4 regions of the Faecalicatena orotica genome follow, and region 4 is predicted to be linked to each of the others. Evidence: predicted binding sites of a transcription regulator. Region 4 holds the regulator's gene; each other region holds the start of a gene.
The links. The regulator Rex, encoded in region 4, represses fermentation and respiration genes when NADH is low (regulators of the CRP and FNR family bind a similar motif). The targets are predictions, from matches to a motif close to ATTGTTAANTANTTAACAAT.
Positions count from the first base shown of each region.

Region 1: a site for Rex is predicted at 2,257-2,276, ahead of hypB (hydrogenase nickel incorporation protein HypB). Genes of this name have one in related genera too.
Region 2: a site for Rex is predicted at 1,256-1,275, ahead of ABIN22_RS22610 (shikimate dehydrogenase). Genes of this name have one in related genera too.
Region 3: a site for Rex is predicted at 1,904-1,923, ahead of ABIN22_RS16015 (proline racemase family protein). Genes of this name have one in related genera too.

Region 1 covers NZ_CAJJZH010000013.1:39,888-44,300, forward strand. The annotation lists gene ABIN22_RS20925 (alpha/beta fold hydrolase) at 1-21, shown strand, start outside; gene ABIN22_RS20930 (aldo/keto reductase) at 118-1,248, shown strand; gene ABIN22_RS20935 (HAD family hydrolase) at 1,356-2,012, shown strand; gene hypB (hydrogenase nickel incorporation protein HypB) at 2,318-2,986, shown strand; gene ABIN22_RS20945 (FAD-dependent oxidoreductase) at 3,040-4,413, shown strand, end outside.
Region 2 covers NZ_CAJJZH010000018.1:36,008-40,420, forward strand. The annotation lists gene ABIN22_RS22600 (TraX family protein) at 1-120, opposite strand, end outside; gene ABIN22_RS22605 (LysR family transcriptional regulator) at 255-1,139, opposite strand; gene ABIN22_RS22610 (shikimate dehydrogenase) at 1,331-2,206, shown strand; gene ABIN22_RS22615 (MFS transporter) at 2,250-3,461, shown strand; gene aroD (type I 3-dehydroquinate dehydratase) at 3,509-4,276, shown strand; gene ABIN22_RS22625 (TRAP transporter small permease) at 4,277-4,413, shown strand, end outside.
Region 3 covers NZ_CAJJZH010000007.1:252,029-256,441, forward strand. The annotation lists gene ABIN22_RS16010 (TetR/AcrR family transcriptional regulator) at 1-568, opposite strand, end outside; gene ABIN22_RS16015 (proline racemase family protein) at 758-1,795, opposite strand; tRNA gene ABIN22_RS16020 (tRNA-Sec) at 2,120-2,217, shown strand; gene prdC (proline reductase-associated electron transfer protein PrdC) at 2,417-3,742, shown strand; gene prdA (D-proline reductase (dithiol) proprotein PrdA) at 3,929-4,413, shown strand, end outside.
Region 4 covers NZ_CAJJZH010000011.1:26,444-30,856, forward strand. The annotation lists gene ABIN22_RS19655 (ABC-F family ATP-binding cassette domain-containing protein) at 1-1,252, opposite strand, end outside; gene ABIN22_RS19660 (redox-sensing transcriptional repressor Rex) at 1,494-2,144, shown strand; gene ABIN22_RS19665 (NAD(P)H-hydrate dehydratase) at 2,268-3,773, shown strand; gene alr (alanine racemase) at 3,770-4,413, shown strand, end outside.

The sequences.
Region 1 (4,413 bases), on a different contig from region 4:
ATACAGGGGGCCGGGCAATAGAGGAAATTGCAAAAAAGTATTGACATGGAGTTCACTCAAAGGTCTATAGTAAAAAAGAAGCATATCGGACAGGATTTAAGAAAGAGGGACTAAAACATGGTATACAGAGATTTTCAGGATTTAAAGCTTTCTGCATTAGGGTTTGGGGCAATGCGTCTGCCGCTTACTGGTGACGGACAGATTGATGAGGAACAGACGGCCAGAATGACTGCTTATGCAATAGAACACGGTGTGAATTATTTTGACACTGCATATGGTTACCACGATGGAAAATCAGAAGTCGTTATGGGAAAAGTTCTTTCCTCATACCCGAGGGAAAGCTATTATCTTGCGGATAAGTTTCCCGGATATGATCTCTCCAATATGGGAAAAGTAGAGGAGATTTTTGAGGAACAGCTGGAAAGATGCGGCGTAGAGTATTTTGATTTTTACCTGTTTCACAATGTGTATGAGAAAAATATTGATCCATATATGGACCCTGATTACGGGATTATGGAGTATCTGTTAAAGCAGAAAGAAAACGGTCGCATCAGACATCTCGGGTTTTCGGCACATGGGCGTTATGATACGATCAAACGTTTTCTGGATACATATGGAAGGCATATGGAATTCTGCCAGATCCAGCTGAATTATTTGGACTGGAAGCTGCAGGATGCAAAAGCAAAGGTGGAATTGCTGGGTGAATATCAGATTCCGGTATGGGTAATGGAGCCGCTTCGGGGAGGAAAGCTAGTCTCTCTTTCCGAAGAGAACGAGAAAAAATTAAAAGCGCTCCGTCCGGAAGAGGACATTCCTGCATGGGCATTCCGATTTTTGCAGAGCGTGAAAGGAGTAGCAGTAACTCTGTCAGGAATGTCTGACATGGAACAGATGGTAGACAATGTCCGTACCTTTGAGGAAGATAAGCCGCTTGATGAAACGGAAATGAAGGCATTGATGGAAGTGGCAGATAGTATGCTGGATGTTCTTCCTTGTACGGCATGCCGCTATTGCGTGACACATTGTCCCAAGGGGCTGGATATACCGGTACTGCTGTCACTTTATAATGAAACAAGATTTGTTAATGGAGCGATTACGCATATGGCAGTAGATGCACTTGATGAAGAGAAAAGGCCGGGCCAGTGTATCGGCTGTAAGAGCTGTGAGGCTGTCTGTCCACAGCAGCTGGCGATTGCAGATGCGATGCATGATTTTACGGAAAAGCTGAAACAGCCGGCGGGGCTGTAAAGCTCTGTCCATAGAAACCCGTTGCAACTCTTCCCGGAAACACTTATAATAATTAATGGACGCTAAATAGAAGCAAAATACTAGAGAACTGAAGGGACGCGGCAGAGATGGTAAAAGCGGTATTTATTGATTATACAGGTACAACGGTACAGGAAGGCGGGGATGAACTGCAGGAGATCATTATGAGAATCTGCAGAAACAGCAATATCCATGACCCAAAAGAGGCTGTAGGACGCTGGTGGGAGCTTATGAAGCAGTATGAAGAAAGCAGTTACAAAGAAGCATATCTGACCGAAGATGAGATCGTCGAGAAGGTGCTGGCAGATTTGTGCAGGATGGACGGCCTTAAGGAGAATCTGGATGAACTGCATGAGCTGTTCCGGGGATTCTGGGTGAATGCACCGTTGTTTGATGACGCAGAAAGATTTTATAATAGATGTGAAGTTCCTGTCTATGTAATTACGAATAATGGAGTTCCCTATGTCGAGGAAAGCATGAAGAAAAAAGGACTTTCCCCGGCAGGGATTATTTCCGCAGATATGGTAAGAGCATATAAGCCGCATCGGGAAGTCTTCGAAAAGGCATTGCAGATAAGCGGATGCAGGGCGGAGGAGACGGTCCACATCGGGGATTCTTACGATTCAGATGTTTTGGGTGCACAGGCGGCGGGAATATGGCCTATACTGGTGGACCGTACGGGAAAACAGCAACATAATGATATCCTGACTGTACAGTCTTTGACAGATATAATTATAAAAGAATGACTGACACAAAAACCACATAACAAATTGCTCTGTTACTGAAAGGGCATTTTGTTATGTGTTTTTTTATATTGAAGAAAGATGAAGCATTCGTTTCGTAAATAAACTATTTTCTGAATCGTGGATGTGGTTATACCAGAAACCACATTGAAAACATAAGGTGGAAATGCACGAAAAACGTTCCGAAATAACAGCATAGTGCACAAAAATAAAGGCTGAAATTGACATGTATTTCGTGGCATAGTATAATGTTAAAAAGATAACATTATCTGGTACAGCCAGATTTACTGAATGAAGGAGGAAATGAGATGGGAGAATTCAGGGTACTGGAAATCAAGCAGAGTGTATTTGCAGACAATGATAAACGGGCACAGGAATTAAGAGGCGAGCTGAAAGAGAAAAAAGTCTTTCTGCTAAATCTGATGTCTTCCCCGGGGTCGGGTAAGACGACGACATTATCGAGGACAATCGAACAGCTGAAAGACGAACTGAAGATCGGCGTGATGGAGGCGGATATCGATTCAGATGTGGATGCAGAGACGATTTCCAATCTTGGTGTGAGGGCAATCCAGCTTCATACAGGGGGAATGTGCCATCTGGATGCGGATATGACGCGTCAGGGACTGGAAGGGCTAAAGACCGGGGATCTTGACCTGGCGATTCTGGAGAATGTGGGAAACCTTGTCTGCCCGGCAGAGTTTGATACAGGGGCAGTTAAGAATGCCATGATCCTGAGTGTGCCGGAAGGGGATGATAAGCCATTGAAGTATCCCCTGATGTTTTCCATCTGTGATGTGGTGCTGATCAACAAGATCGATGTGCTCCCGTATTTCGACTTTGATATGGAAAAATGCCGGAAGAACATTCTGATGAGGAATCCCAATGCAAAGATTATTCCAATTTGTGCCCGCACAGGGGAAGGGATAGAGGAATGGACCAACTGGCTGAAGGAAGAAGTGAGAGGCTGGCAGTCGTAAAGACGGCTGTCTGAATCCGGGTATGGATATACCCGGGGGAAGGAGTGAAAGTGATGGCAGAAGAGAGAAAATTAATATTAAAGCTGGGGCAGAAGATTACGGACCGTATCGGGCACAAGGTGACTGTGGATGATCCGGAATACTGGGGGCTTGCCTGTGTAATTACGGATGAGATGGCGGAAGTGGCGCTGGCCATGAAGGTACGCAAACCGGCCAGCGCGCAGGAGATCGCAAAGAAGTGTAAAAAACCGCTGAAGCGGACAGAAGAACTTCTGCAGGAAATGAGTGTGATCGGTCTTCTGGAATATAACTGGGAGAATGCTGACCACCATAAGCAGTACATACTTCCGATGTTCGTACCGGGCTGTGCGGAATTTATGAACATGAATAAGGAACAGGTGGAAGAACATCCGGAGATCGCACGGTTTTTCGAGAGAATGTCACGCCTTCCGCTGGAGAAAGTCACACCGATGGTGCCTCTTGGCGGGGCCGGGGTAGGAATGCACGTGATTCCGGTGGAAAAAGCGATTCCGACGGAGCAGAAATCTGTCAGTGTGGAACATATATCCCACTGGGTACAGAAGTATAAAGGGAAATATGCAGTGGGTGCCTGTTCCTGCCGCCGTTCACGCAGGATCCAGGGGGAAGGCTGCGGGCATCTTGAGGACGATATGTGCATTGGTGTAGGGGATATGGCGGATTACCTCGTCGAGACAGGGAAGGGAAGGTATATCGATGAAGCAGAAGTGATGGAGATTCTTCAGCGTGCAGAGGACAACGGGCTGGTACACCAGATCACCAACATAGACGGGGAAGATAAGATCTTTGCCATCTGCAACTGCTGTGTCTGTTCCTGTTATGCTCTGCGCACCTCACAGCTTTTTAACACGCCAAACTTGTCCCGTTCCGCTTATATCGCGCGAGTGGATGCCGATAACTGCGTGGCATGCGGACAGTGTGTGGAATACTGTCCGTCCGGCGCAGCCAAACTGGGACAAAAGCTTTGTACGAAGGAGGGCCCGGTCGTATATCCGAAGCAGGAGCTTCCGGATGCCGTGAAATGGGGACCGGAGAAGTGGAATGAAAATTACAGGGACGACAACCAGATCAACTGTTATGATACAGGAACATCTCCGTGTAAGACGAACTGCCCGGCACATATTGCGGTGCAGGGATATATTAAGATGGCATCTCAGGGAAGATATCTGGATGCATTGAAACTGATCAAGAAGGAAAACCCGTTCCCGGCAGTCTGCGGAAGTATCTGCAACCGCCGCTGTGAGCAGGCATGTACAAGGGGCGAAATTGATCAGGCAGTGGCGATTGATGAAGTGAAGAAATTCATTGCCATGCAGGAACTGAATGCAGAGACACGTTACATCCCGCCGATGGTCAACCAGATCGGAAAGATGTATCCGCAGAAGGTA
Region 2 (4,413 bases), on a different contig from region 4:
CAAGGGGTAAGATATTCTGCCAAGCATGCGAAGTAGCATAGGCGTCCCCTCAAAATAATATCCGATATGGTCGATGACCATAAAGCAAAGAGCGATCATTTTTAAAACAAAAGTACTCATGTAAAAACTCCTCTGATCCGGCGGTGAATTCTGCCCTAATTGTGTCTAAGAAAATTTTACCATCAGTAAAGCCGCAGGTCTACTTAAGAAATCCTTAATAATATCTAAGAGGTTTGTAAAGAAAACAGGCACCGTTATAAGTGAGTGCCTTCTTTGCGTATAAACTGGATAAAATTCTTGACAGCCGAGATCAGGTAGTGTTCCTTCTTGTATGCCATATAAACAGTGTGTGTGAAACCTGCCCCGGAGAGCGGCAGTACGCATACGTTTCTTTCTCGTATCAAATCCACATCGGCTACGAGTGCGATTCCGAAGTCTTCCGCGACAAGAGCAGAGATTGCGTTCTCGTCGGGGGATTCACAGATGATATTCAGGGAAAGGTCATGGGTCTGGTATATGCGGTTCGTAAACTTGCCAAGGCCGGAAGTGCGGTCGTACCCGATGATCGGGTAACGCTCCAGATCCTTCAGGCTGACAAAACCTTGTTCCAGAAGAGGGTGGCCCGGCGGCGTGATGACGACCATCTTCTGGTTAATGATAGGAACGAACTGAATATCCGGCTCATTTTCCACATAGGAGCCAAAGATGACATCATACCGGTCGGCCTTCAGTCCGTTGATCATATCCCCGGTGTGACTCTGGTGAAAACTGAAAGTCACACTGCTGTTCTTTTCTTTCTGCAAAAACTTCCGCACCATATGCGGGATATAGCGTCCTGCAAGGGGGAACACATAGGCGATATCCACATGCCCCTCGTTCCCTGAGAGCTGGCGCATTCTTTCGGCTGCAAGGTCTGTCTCATGCAGGATCCGGTCCACATGTTCCAGAAAAATCTTCCCGTATTTAGTCAGCCGGACATTCCTCCCGGACCTTTCAAATAATATAATATCCAGTTCTTCTTCCAGAACGGCCATTGAGCGGCTCAGGCTCGGCTGGGAGATATTCAGGTCCGCGGCTGCCTGGCGGAAGTGCTGGCATTGGGCAACCTTCTGAAAATAAAGCAGTTGATTGAGTGTCATGAGCAGGCCTCCTTTTTGTATATATTTTATCATAAATGATAGTTTAAATCTATCAAAAAAGTAAGAAAGTTGTATTAGAACTATCGGTTGTGATGAACTATAATGTGATTAAAGAGGTTGTTTAATAATTAACAAACAAAGTTGAGGCAGAAGTAAAAGAAAAATGAGATAAGAATAAGGAGATTAAGAAAATGGCAGAAAGAATTACAGGACATACTGAATTAATAGGTTTAATGGCGTATCCAATCCGTCATTCAAGTTCACCCGCTATGCAGAATGAAGCGTTTGCAAAACTGGGGCTGGATTATGCATACCTCGCATTCGAGGTAGACAATGATTCACTGGAGGATGCGATCAAGGGTCTTCGTGCATTAAAGATGAAAGGTTCCAATGTATCCATGCCAAATAAAACAGTGGTACATAAGTATCTGGATAAGTTATCACCTGCGGCAGAAATGTGCGGGGCGGTCAACACGATTGTCAATGAGGACGGTGTGCTGACAGGGCATATCACAGACGGAATCGGTTATATGGAAGCACTGAAGGATAACCATATAGATGTCATAGGAAAGAAGATGACGATTGTAGGGGCCGGCGGTGCCGCAACAGCGATTGAAATCCAGGCTGCCCTGGACGGTGTAAAAGAAATGTCCATCTTTAATGTAAAAGATAAATTCTGGGGAAATGCCGAGGAGACTGTGCGCAAGATCAACGAGAACACTGAATGCAGGGCGGCGCTCTATGATCTGGCGGATTTGGAACTGTTAAAGAAAGAGATTGCCGGCAGTTATCTTTTTGCAAATGCAACCGGTATGGGGATGAAACCGTTGGAAGGGAAGACTTATATTCCGGACAAATCATTCTTAAGGCCGGACCTGATTGTGACAGATGTCGTTTATTTCCCAAGAGAGACAGCACTTCTTAAGATGGCAAAAGAAGTCGGATGCAAGACGATGAACGGACTAGGCATGATGCTGTTTCAGGGGTCTGCGGCCTTTGAACTCTGGACAGGCCAGCCGATGCCGATAGAATATATGAAAGAAATACTGGATATTAAATACGAGTAAGTAATACGATAACCATTCGCTGAAAGGAAAGAGAGGAAAAACAATGAGTACAGCTGTAAGCAAAACAGGCAGAAAGTTATACCCGAGCGCATTTATACTATATTTAAACTATTTCATCCACGGGATCGGATGTTCCATCTTAGGACAGCAGGTCATGAAAGAGGCACTGGCCGCACAGTGGGGAACAGCGGACGACGCGGTCACACTCGTGGCTGCGGCATTGGGACTCGGCCGTTTGATCACGCTGCCGTTTTCCGGACCGATCTCTGATAAAATGGGACGCCGTGTCAGTTCCCTGATCGGGATATTCTCCTATGCGGTCTTCTTCTTCGGGGTTGCATATTCACCAAACATGCAGGTTGCATACGCGGCGGCAATTCTCGGAGGAGCCGCGAATTCATTTCTGGATACTGGTGTGATCCCGGCCTGTGTAGAGATTCTGGAACCGCGTTCCGGGCTGGCAACCATGCTGACTAAGTTCTTTATCTCCATTTCACAGCTCTTACTTCCGTTCATGCTCGGATTTGTGGCAGCGGCAAATATGTCATACAACACGATTTTAATCGCAGCGGCAGTCGTAATTCTGGTGATCGGTGTGTTAACCTTTAAGATACCGATGCCGGCACAGGAAAAAGCAGCTGATGGAAAGAGCGAATCTTTTATACAGAATCTGAAGCATGCAAAGTTCACCCTGGAGAGTATGGCCCTGATCGCAATCGGATTTACCTGTACTGCAACATTCCAGCTCTGGCTGAATTGTGCGCAGAAGTTCGGGACAGAGATCGCAGGCATGAAAGATGCCAGCATTATGCAGACATGGTATTCCGCAGGAACAATTGTAGCAATACTGCTTACTTCCGTACTGGTAACAAAATTTAAACAAGTTCGTTTCCTTGTAATTTATCCGGCAATTGCCACAATGATGCTGATCATCGTATATATTGTAAGAACTCCGATGATCTGCCAGATCGGTTCCTTCGTGATCGGATACTCAGCGGCAGGAGGGGTGCTCCAGCTGGCTACGGCGACAGTTAACGATCTGTTCCCGAAGATCAAAGGTACGATTACAAGTATCATCATGATCGCATCCAGCCTTTCCAACTATACGATTCTTTCCGCGGCCGGAAAGGTAAGTGCATCCAGCGGTCCGCAGGCAGTCATTACAATGAACATCATCATTACAGTAATTGGAGTAATTCTGGCGTTGTTTGTCAACATGCGTTATGGTAAACTTGTAGATAAAGTTGAAAATTAGTGAGTAAGTTGTGGATAACTTAGAGTGCAGATAAAAGGAGAATGATTATGAATCCAGTAAAAGTAAGAAATGTAGAGATAGGTACAGGAATCCCGAAAATATGTGTTCCGATTGTCGGTGTAACAAGAGAAGACATCTTAAAGGCGGCCCGTGAGATGAAAGAGCTTGGTGCTGACGTCGTAGAGTGGCGCGTAGACTGGTACGAGGATATCTTTGATGCAGAGAAGACAGAAGGCACCATGAAGCAGCTTCGTGAGGCACTGGGGGAGATCCCGCTTCTGTTTACGTTCCGTACTTCCAAAGAGGGAGGGGAAAAGGCAATTGAAACAGATATTTATGTAAAACTGAACCAGGATGCCGCGAAATCGGGCTATGTCGATCTGGTAGATGTGGAAGCGTTTACGGGGGATGAAGCAGTGAAAAGTGTCGTGGAAACGGCCCATGAATGCGGGGTAAAGGTTATCGCATCCAACCACGATTTCCACAAAACACCAGACCAGAAGGAGATTGTTTCCCGCCTGTTAAAAATGCAGGAGCTGGGGGCAGATATTCCGAAGATCGCAGTCATGCCGCAGAATAAAAAGGATGTGCTGACACTCCTTGCGGCAACGGAGGAAATGGCTTCCGATCATGCAGACCGCCCGATCATCACCATGTCTATGGCAGGTACTGGTGTTATCAGCCGCCTGTGCGGGGAAGTGTTCGGTTCTGCCCTGACGTTCGGGGCGGCCGGGAAAGCATCCGCGCCGGGACAGATGGAAGTAGAAGAACTGAGAACCGTTTTAGGTCTGCTGCATAAGAGCTGGAGAGATTAAATGAAAAAGATTTTACGCTGGCTGAATGAAAATTTGGAAGAAACACTGATGGTGCTGTTCCTTGCGGCTATGACAGTCATTATGGGGATTCAGGTGTTCTCGCGCTATGTGCTGGGGGCCTCTCTGTCATGGTCTGA
Region 3 (4,413 bases), on a different contig from region 4:
TATCCAGTACATGCGGCAGTAACTTGTCACTATAAGCGGAAAGTGAATATTTACCCTCACACAGTGCCCAGTCATACAAGAGCGCACGCTCATACATGGTGTAGATTTTTACAAGCCCGTCAACAGTAGAAGTCCGGCTGAATTCCCCGGTATCTATCCCTGCCGCTATGATCTCTGTAATCAGCTGAAAATAATAACGGTCATCATCCAGCAGTGACCGGTTATCTTTAGTTACAAGCTGGGAGGAATATAAGGATGCAAGCAGGTTCATGTCGATGCTCGTCTCAATCATATAGAATAATTCGTGGTTCAGCAGTAACAGCTTGTCTCTGGAAGAAAGTGACTGGTCCAGAGTATTGTTGATTTCTTCATATTTCTGGTCGAACAGATCAGATAAAGTAGAAAGAAGGGCATCTTTCCCCTTAAAATAGTGGTAAAAGGTTCCCTTGGATGTCTTTGACAACTTAATAATGTCTTCGACGGTAGTATTGTCGTAACCGTTTTTATAAAATAAATTCCAGGCAGCCTTTACAATTCTGCTTTTGGTTGTCTGTTTTTTACGTGGCATAATACCCTCACTTCCTTGTAAATGCGCAGCTGTCAGGATATGTGAATAATAACTGAGAGGCTGCATACAGTTGTTTCTTTTTAGCTTGTATTATAGTATAGCATAAGTTGGAGTCCGCTACAAACAAAAAGAGGAAAATGAAGATTTCCCCTTCATTTTCCCCTTATATATAAGGACTAGGACTGTTTCTTATTTTCCTCTGGATACTTTGAAACCGTATCTGAGCGGATCATCCGGATCGATTACATAAGTTGACTCTCCTGTGATATAGGCGCTTCCTGTAATTTGAGGAATGACTGCTTTGAATTCCCCTACTGTTGCTTCTTCCTTTATAACACCTTTGAACTGGGAACCGATAAAGCTTTCGTACACGAAAGGCTCTCCGATCTTTATCTGGCCGCGGGAATAAAGTGTTGCCAGCTTTGCACTTGTTCCTGTTCCGCACGGTGAACGGTCAGCCATGTAATCACCGAAAATAACTACGTTGCGGTAGTCACATCCGTCAGTTTTTGTATGGCAGTAAAGCTCAGCCAGGTCTACGGTAGTGATGTCAAGTTCAGGATGCTTAATCTCTACTTCTTTATTAACTTGTTCAATGACCTTCATTCCGAAATTGGTTAATTCAGGAATAGACTCTTTGTTAACTGTCCAGCCCATCTGCTCGATATCTACGAGGGCGAAGAAACTTCCGCCGAATGCAATATCGTATTTTACTTCTTTGCCGTCGACAACGGTCGTCAGATTTTCTTTATATAAGAAAGCAGGCACATTTGTCAAGGTTACGTTCAGAACCTTTCCATTCTTAACTTCTGCCTTTACACGAATAAGTCCGGCCGGAGCGTCTAATACTACTTCTGTATACGGTTCAACAGCAGGAACGAGTCCGGCTTCGATCAGAGCCGTTGTTGTTCCGATCGTCCCATGTCCGCACATGTTCAGATATTCACCCGTATCCATGAAGATAACACCGAAGTCTGCTTCCGGATTAACAGGCTCTGTAACGAGTGCACCAAACATATCATGATGGCCGCGCGGTTCGAACATGAGTGCCTGACGGTATTTATCATAGTTTTTTGCAAGGTACTGCTTGCGTTCCATCATGGAGTCCCCTTTTAACTCAGGAAATCCTGACATAATAATACGGGTGAACTCTCCGACAGTGTGTGTGTCGATTGCCTTAAATGATGCTTCGAATGCATCCAGGTTAATTTTGGGATTGTAATTCATTACTTTTCCTCCTAATTGGTAGTTTATAGAACTTGTCTATAAGCGATTTAATAACAGGAATAAAATAACCTATTATATAGAAAGTATCCTGCAAAATACGGAGCCCAAATTGATAAAAAATCGACGAATAGACCGCGTTCTAGTACGAAGTTCAGTTTATATTAATTATTATGTACGAAAACCCTTGAAAAGTCAACGATTATTTGTTAATATAAAAAACAGATAAAGTAAAAAATAAAATATCAAATTGAATGTGTAATTTTGATAATTTGATATCCGCGGCTAAAGTGACAACGGCCCGGAAAGCTTGGAAAAACTGAATATGGGGGTAGAAGGGTAACTGGTGTGCCTCCTGGTCTTCAAAACCAGTGTTGGGCGTTAGGAGCGTCCTGGGTGGGTTCGATTCCCACATGCCTCCGCCAAAAATCAGATTTGTGAGATTAATTTCACAAACTTACTATATATAAGGAGCAGCGTATGCTGCCTTTTGTTTGAAAAAATATTGTAAAAGCTGGTCGGGCAGAGATAAAACAGCCTGCAGAAGCATGGCAGATGCCGTGTGTCAGCCGCTTTACTTATAGAAAAGATAAATAATATATAATCTAAAAGGAGAAACAGGTCATGGGAAAGTTACAGTTTTTGCTAAGACAGCATGTAGGTGCTCCATGTGAGCCGGTTGTGAAAGCCGGGGACAAAGTGGAGAAGGGAACACTGATTGCCGTCCCGAATGGACTGGGAGCCAACATTTTTTCCAGTGTCTATGGAAGTGTCGAGTCTGTTCTTGAAGACAGAATCGTCATTGTTCCGGATGAGGAACAGAAGGATGCGTTTGTACAGATCCATGAAGGCAGCCCGCTGGAGATGGTGAAGGAAGCCGGAGTGGTCGGAATGGGCGGGGCCGGATTCCCGACAGGCGTCAAACTGGGGACAGATTTAAAAGGTGGTTACATTCTTGTGAATGCGGTTGAGTGTGAACCGGGACTGTACCATAATATCCGTCAGATTGAAGAGAATATGGAGATGACTCTCAAAGGTGTAAAATATTGTATGGAAATCTCCAATGCTGCAAAAGCTATTTTTGCAATCAAGGCTAAGAATAAAAAAGCGGTAGATACTATCCGTGAAGCGATTAAAGGAGAGGAAAATATCTCTATCCACCTGCTTCCGGATATTTATCCAATGGGCGAGGAACGTGCGGTTGTAAGAGAGACTCTCGGAAAGCTGCTTGATCCTACACAGCTTCCGTCAGCAGCGGATTCGGTTGTGATTAATGTAGAGACAGTACTGCGTGTTGCAGAAGCGATAGAACTGAGAAAGCCATGCTATAGCAAGAACCTGACGGTCATTGGCAAGTTAAACGGCGGGAACCAGCCGCATGTTTATATGGATGTTCCGGTAGGGACAAGCGTGGAGGATATGATTGAATGTTCCGGTGGAATTGATGGTGTGTATGGGGAAATCATCATGGGCGGACCATTTACAGGAAAGGCAGTTGCGATGGATGCACCGGTTACAAAGACGACCGGGGGTATTATTGTAACAATAGATTTACCGGACCTGCACGGCGCACCGGTAGGGCTTCTTGTCTGCGCATGCGGTGGAAATGAAGAGCGTATGCGTGATATCTGCGAAAAGATGCATGGAGAGGTTGTATCTGTAGCAAGATGTAAGCAGGCGATTGAGATGAAAAACGGGACACTGAAATGTGAGAATCCGGGCAACTGTCCGGGACAGGCCCAGAAGTGTCTGCAGTTTAAGAAGGACGGCGCCGAATATATTATCATCGGCAACTGCTCTGATTGTTCCAATACAGTTATGGGATCTGCACCTAAGATGAAACTGAAAGTGTTCCATCAGACAGACCATATTATGAGGACAATTAATCATCCATTATATAGAAGATTAACAGTTTCTAAGCAGGTGGACCAGCTTCCGGACGGCCGGTAAGACTGAGAGCCCTGTTGGAAAATAGATATTTCCCGGGGAGTTGATATCCGGGAAGGTGTTTACAATGTTACTATATGGAACTGGCGGATACGTCAGTCCATATACAGTGCCGCACAAGTGTGTGTGCCTGCCTGAAGGACCAGCACAGCGGTCCTTGGGATATAAGATAAAAGGAGGAAAGAAAGTATGTCAATTACAGCTGAAACAGCGAAAGAACATGCGAAGGATCCTGCGGTGCTTTGCTGCAGGGCAGAAGAAGGCATAACAATTCAGGCATCCAACCTGGAAGATCCTGCCATTTTTGATGATCTGGTAGATTCAGGACTTTTGGACCTGGAAGGTGCATTGACGATCGAACAGGTGTTAGGCGCAAAGCTTACAAAGACCTGTGATTCTCTGTGTCCTTTAACAGCGGATGTTGTAGAAGGTGCCAAGGTGATTGAAGAACCAGCTAAAGAGGAAGCACCTGCTGCAGAAGAAGCTCCGGAAGTTATCGCACCGCCGGCGCCGCCAGTACCACCATCTGCACCGGGCGGAGTGCTGAAGATTCATATTGGGGAAGGTAAGGATATTGATATAGAGCTTCCTGTAGGAATTGCAGGGGGAGCTGCACCGGTTCCGGCACCGCCGGTACCTGTACCGCCAGTTGTGGCACCAGTTCCGTCACCAGC
Region 4 (4,413 bases):
TCGGGTAATCATCCGAGATTTCATCGAAAATATTCTTTCCGTCATGGAGTACATGGTGTTCCTGGTCATAATAGCCTATCTTCACTTTGGAACCCAGAGTAAATGACCCGGTATCCGGCGAAACTACCTGATTGAGTATCTTGAGCAGGGTTGTCTTTCCAGTCCCGTTGTCCCCGATAACAGCCACGTGTTCCCCTCGTTTGATATCAAAGCTGATATTCTGGAACAGGATCTGATGATCGAAAGATTTGGATAATTCTTCCACGGACAGAACATCATTTCCGCTGATGCAGGATGGTTCCAGGGAAAAGTGTATCTCTTTAGCGGGCTCCTGTGGCTTTTCCACAAGCGTCATCTTGTTCAGCATCTTTTCCCGGCTCTCTGCACGCTTGATAGACTTTTCGCGGTTGAAGGAGCGGAGCTTTTCAATGACAGCTTCCTGATGCTTGATTTCACGCTGCTGGTTCAGGTATTCTTTGAGCATGGCATCCCGGATCTGCTGTTTCTTATCCGCATACGCCTTGTAATTCCCGGCATACATGCGGACAGCCCCATTCTCAACTTCGATTACCTTTGTCACGACACGGTTCAGGAAGAAACGGTCATGGGATACAATAAAAACAGCACCCGGGTAGTTCAGAAGATAGGTTTCCAGCCAGGTGATGGAATTCAGGTCCAGATGGTTCGTCGGTTCATCAAGGAGCAGGATATCCGGTTTGGTCAGCAGCAGCTTACCGAGGGAGACACGGGTTTTCTGCCCGCCAGAAAGGGTGTCCGTCATCTTATTAAAATCTTCTTCACCAAAACCAAGACCTTTTAAGACGCCGGTGATCTCACTTTCATAGGCATATCCATTCTGTGCTTCAAACTGTGACATAAGGCGGTTATAGGTTTCCAGCCGCTTCTCAAGTTCCTCACCGTTTAATGACTTCAATTCATGTTCGATCGTGCGGATTTGCTGTTCCATTGCAATAATATCGGCCTTAGCGGTCTTGACCTCCTCATAAATGGAACGTCCGCTTTCCAGCTTCTGCTGCTGTGCAAGGTAGCCAAGCGTCTTCCCCCTTGTCAGAACAACCTCACCGCTGTCTATGGGCTCTTCCTTCACGATCATCTTTAAAATGGTGGATTTGCCCGCCCCGTTTACGCCGACAAGTGCGGCCTTTTCTCTGTCTTCTATATGGAAAGACCCGTCTTTTACGATCAGCTGGTCTCCGAATGATTTATTAAGATTATGACATGCGAGTATCATAATTAACCTCCTGCATCTTAAGTGTGCCTTATTTTACAGCGTTTTGGCCGTAATAAGGAAATACATACTTATTTCATTATAGCGAAAATAAAGTAAAATACAACTAAAAAATTGACTTTGTCCACACAATTCTATATAATAAAATTCGGTACATTGTTTTGTAAGTACCTATGTATCATATTATGAAGAGCATAGATCATTACAAAACGATGTACTAGACTAAGTTTGGAGGGTGATAACTGTGGAAGAGAGAGAAATATCACGTGCGGTAATAGGAAGGCTGCCAAGATATTACAGATATTTGGGAGAATTACTGGATGCAGGGGTTGAGCGGATTTCGTCAAATGACCTGAGCAAGAAGATGAGTGTCACTGCTTCACAGATCCGTCAGGATTTAAATAATTTCGGCGGCTTTGGACAACAGGGCTATGGATATAACGTAAAGTATCTTTATACAGAGATCGGGAAGATCCTCGGTTTAAACAGACAGCATAATATGATTATAATTGGAGCCGGCAATCTCGGGCAGGCACTTGCGAATTACGCGTCTTTTGAGAAGAGTGGTTTCAGTCTGAAAGGACTGTTCGATGTGAATCCGAGACTCGAAGGTGTTTCTATCCGCGGCATACCGGTCCGCATGATGGATGAATTAAAAGACTTTTTAAAACATAACGAAATAGAAATTGCAGCGCTTACGATTCCAAAATCAAAAGCAATAGAAGTAGCAGACCTGCTTGTAGCAAATGGAATTAAAGCTATCTGGAACTTTGCACATACGGATCTAAACCTTCCGGATGATGTCATTGTAGAGAGTGTACACCTCTCAGATAGTCTGATGAAACTTTCCTACAATATCACAAGCTATAATGAGGAACACGGCAGCAAAGCGTAAACAGTAGAAATTTGAGTTTAACAAAGACGTTCAGGACGTGTAACGAAGGCGGTGCCTTTTTTACACGTCATTTCATTTCGGCGTATTTTGGGAAATTTGAAAGTAAACAAGGAGGAAGAGCATATGAGATATCTGCCTACAGGGGAATGGATGCAGAAAGCGGACAGCTTTACCATCAATGAGATTGGCCTGCCGTCCCTGGTTTTAATGGAGCGGGCCGCCTTAAAAGTTGTGGAAGCTATGGAGCGGGAACAAATCAATCTGGAAAAACCACTTATATTCTGCGGTTCCGGCAACAATGGCGGGGATGGTTTTGCCGTTGCCCGGCTGCTGAAAGAAAAAGGATATGATGCTACGGCCGTATTTGTGGGCCATGAATCCTCCATGAGTGCCGACTGCCGCAGGCAGAAGGAAATTGCAGAAAAATGTGGCGTGCCGATGGTAACAACTGTATGCCGTCAGGAATATACTACTATAGTGGATGCAGTTTTCGGGGTAGGACTCAATAGAGAAATCACGGGGGACTATCTGGAGTCTATCGTAAAAATGAATGCTTTAAGCGGGCAGAAAGTGGCCGTAGACATCCCGTCCGGGATCTGTTCTGCCACGGGCAGGGTGCTTGGCTGTGCTTTTCAGGCAGATTTGACAGTTACCTTCCAGTGTGAAAAGCTGGGACTGATCCTCCATCCCGGGCATATGTATGCAGGAAAGACAGTTGTGGCTGATATTGGTATCCAATGCGGATTATTTGAAAAGGAAAATGATATCTGTTATACCTATGAGAAAAAAGATCTGCCGGACCTTATGCCGCCCAGACGACCGAACTCCCATAAGGGCACTTACGGGAAGGTCCTGATGATTACAGGAAGCAAGGGCATGTCCGGTGCCGCCTACTTAAGTGCAAAGGCTGCTTATACAAGCGGGGCGGGACTTGTTCAGATCTATACCTCAGAGGATAACCGCGTGATTCTGCAGCAGCTACTCCCCGAAGCCATCATCTCAACATATACTGAATTTGAAGAGGAAAAACTAAAGAACCTGCTTGGCTGGGCGGACGTGGTATGTATTGGATGCGGTCTGGGGCAGAGCAGGCTTTCAGAAAGTATTCTGGAAACGACACTGAAAGAAGTCAGGGTCCCCTGTGTGGCTGATGCAGACGGACTGAATATATTAAGCTGTCATCCCGAACTCTTGATAACGACAGAGAGACCTCTTATCCTGACACCGCATATGAAAGAAATGTCCGGCCTTCTCGGCTGTTCGGTAGCGGAACTTCAGGAAGAACGTTTTGAAAAGGTAAAAGCCTTTACAGAAAAATATGGTGTTGTGTGTGTCCTGAAAGATGCAAGGACGGTTGTGGCTAAGAGGAAAAAACATAATTTTGTAAATACTGCGGGAAACAGTTCTATGGCAAAAGCCGGTTCCGGCGATGTCCTTGCGGGGGTAATTGCCGGCCTTCTTGCACAACATATGGATCCTTATGAGGCGGCTGTACTGGGCGTTTACCTGCATGCCTGTGGCGGCGATGAGGCAAAAGCCGCAAAGGGTTCTTACAGTGTACTGGCAGAGGATTTGATCGCGGGAATTGCTTCCTGCACAAAAAAGACAGAGGAGAGTATGGGAAAATGAAACAATACAGCAGAGTATTTGTCAGGGTAGACCTGGATGCAGTTGCATATAATATGGAACAGATGAAACTGCGGATTGGGGACGGCGCACAGCTTATAGCCGTTGTCAAGGCAGACGGTTATGGACACGGTGCGGTACCGATTGCCCGAATGCTTGAGGAAAATAACGATGTCTGGGGATTTGCAACGGCAACTCTGGAGGAGGCTGTTTTACTAAGAAAGGCTGGGATTAAGAAGCCTGTTCTAGTTCTTGGCTGTATCTTTCCGGAACAGTATGAGGAGATGTTGGAATACGACATCCGTGCCACAATTTACATGGAAGAAACAGCATCAGAGATTGCAAAAGCAGCTGACCGTCTCGGAAAAACCGCACGATTCCATATCAAAATAGACACTGGGATGGGACGGCTTGGCTTTCTGCCAGACCATGACAGTGTAAAAAAAATTCAAAAAATCAGCCGTCTGCCCTACGTGGAGCTGGAAGGTGCATTCACACACTTTGCAAAAGCTGATGAGACGGATAAGAGCTACACGTTAGAACAGCACGAGAAGTTTATTTGGATGAAGAATGCCCTTGAGGCACAGGGGGTCCATATTACATATTATCACTGTGACAACAGTGCAGGGATCATAGATTTCCC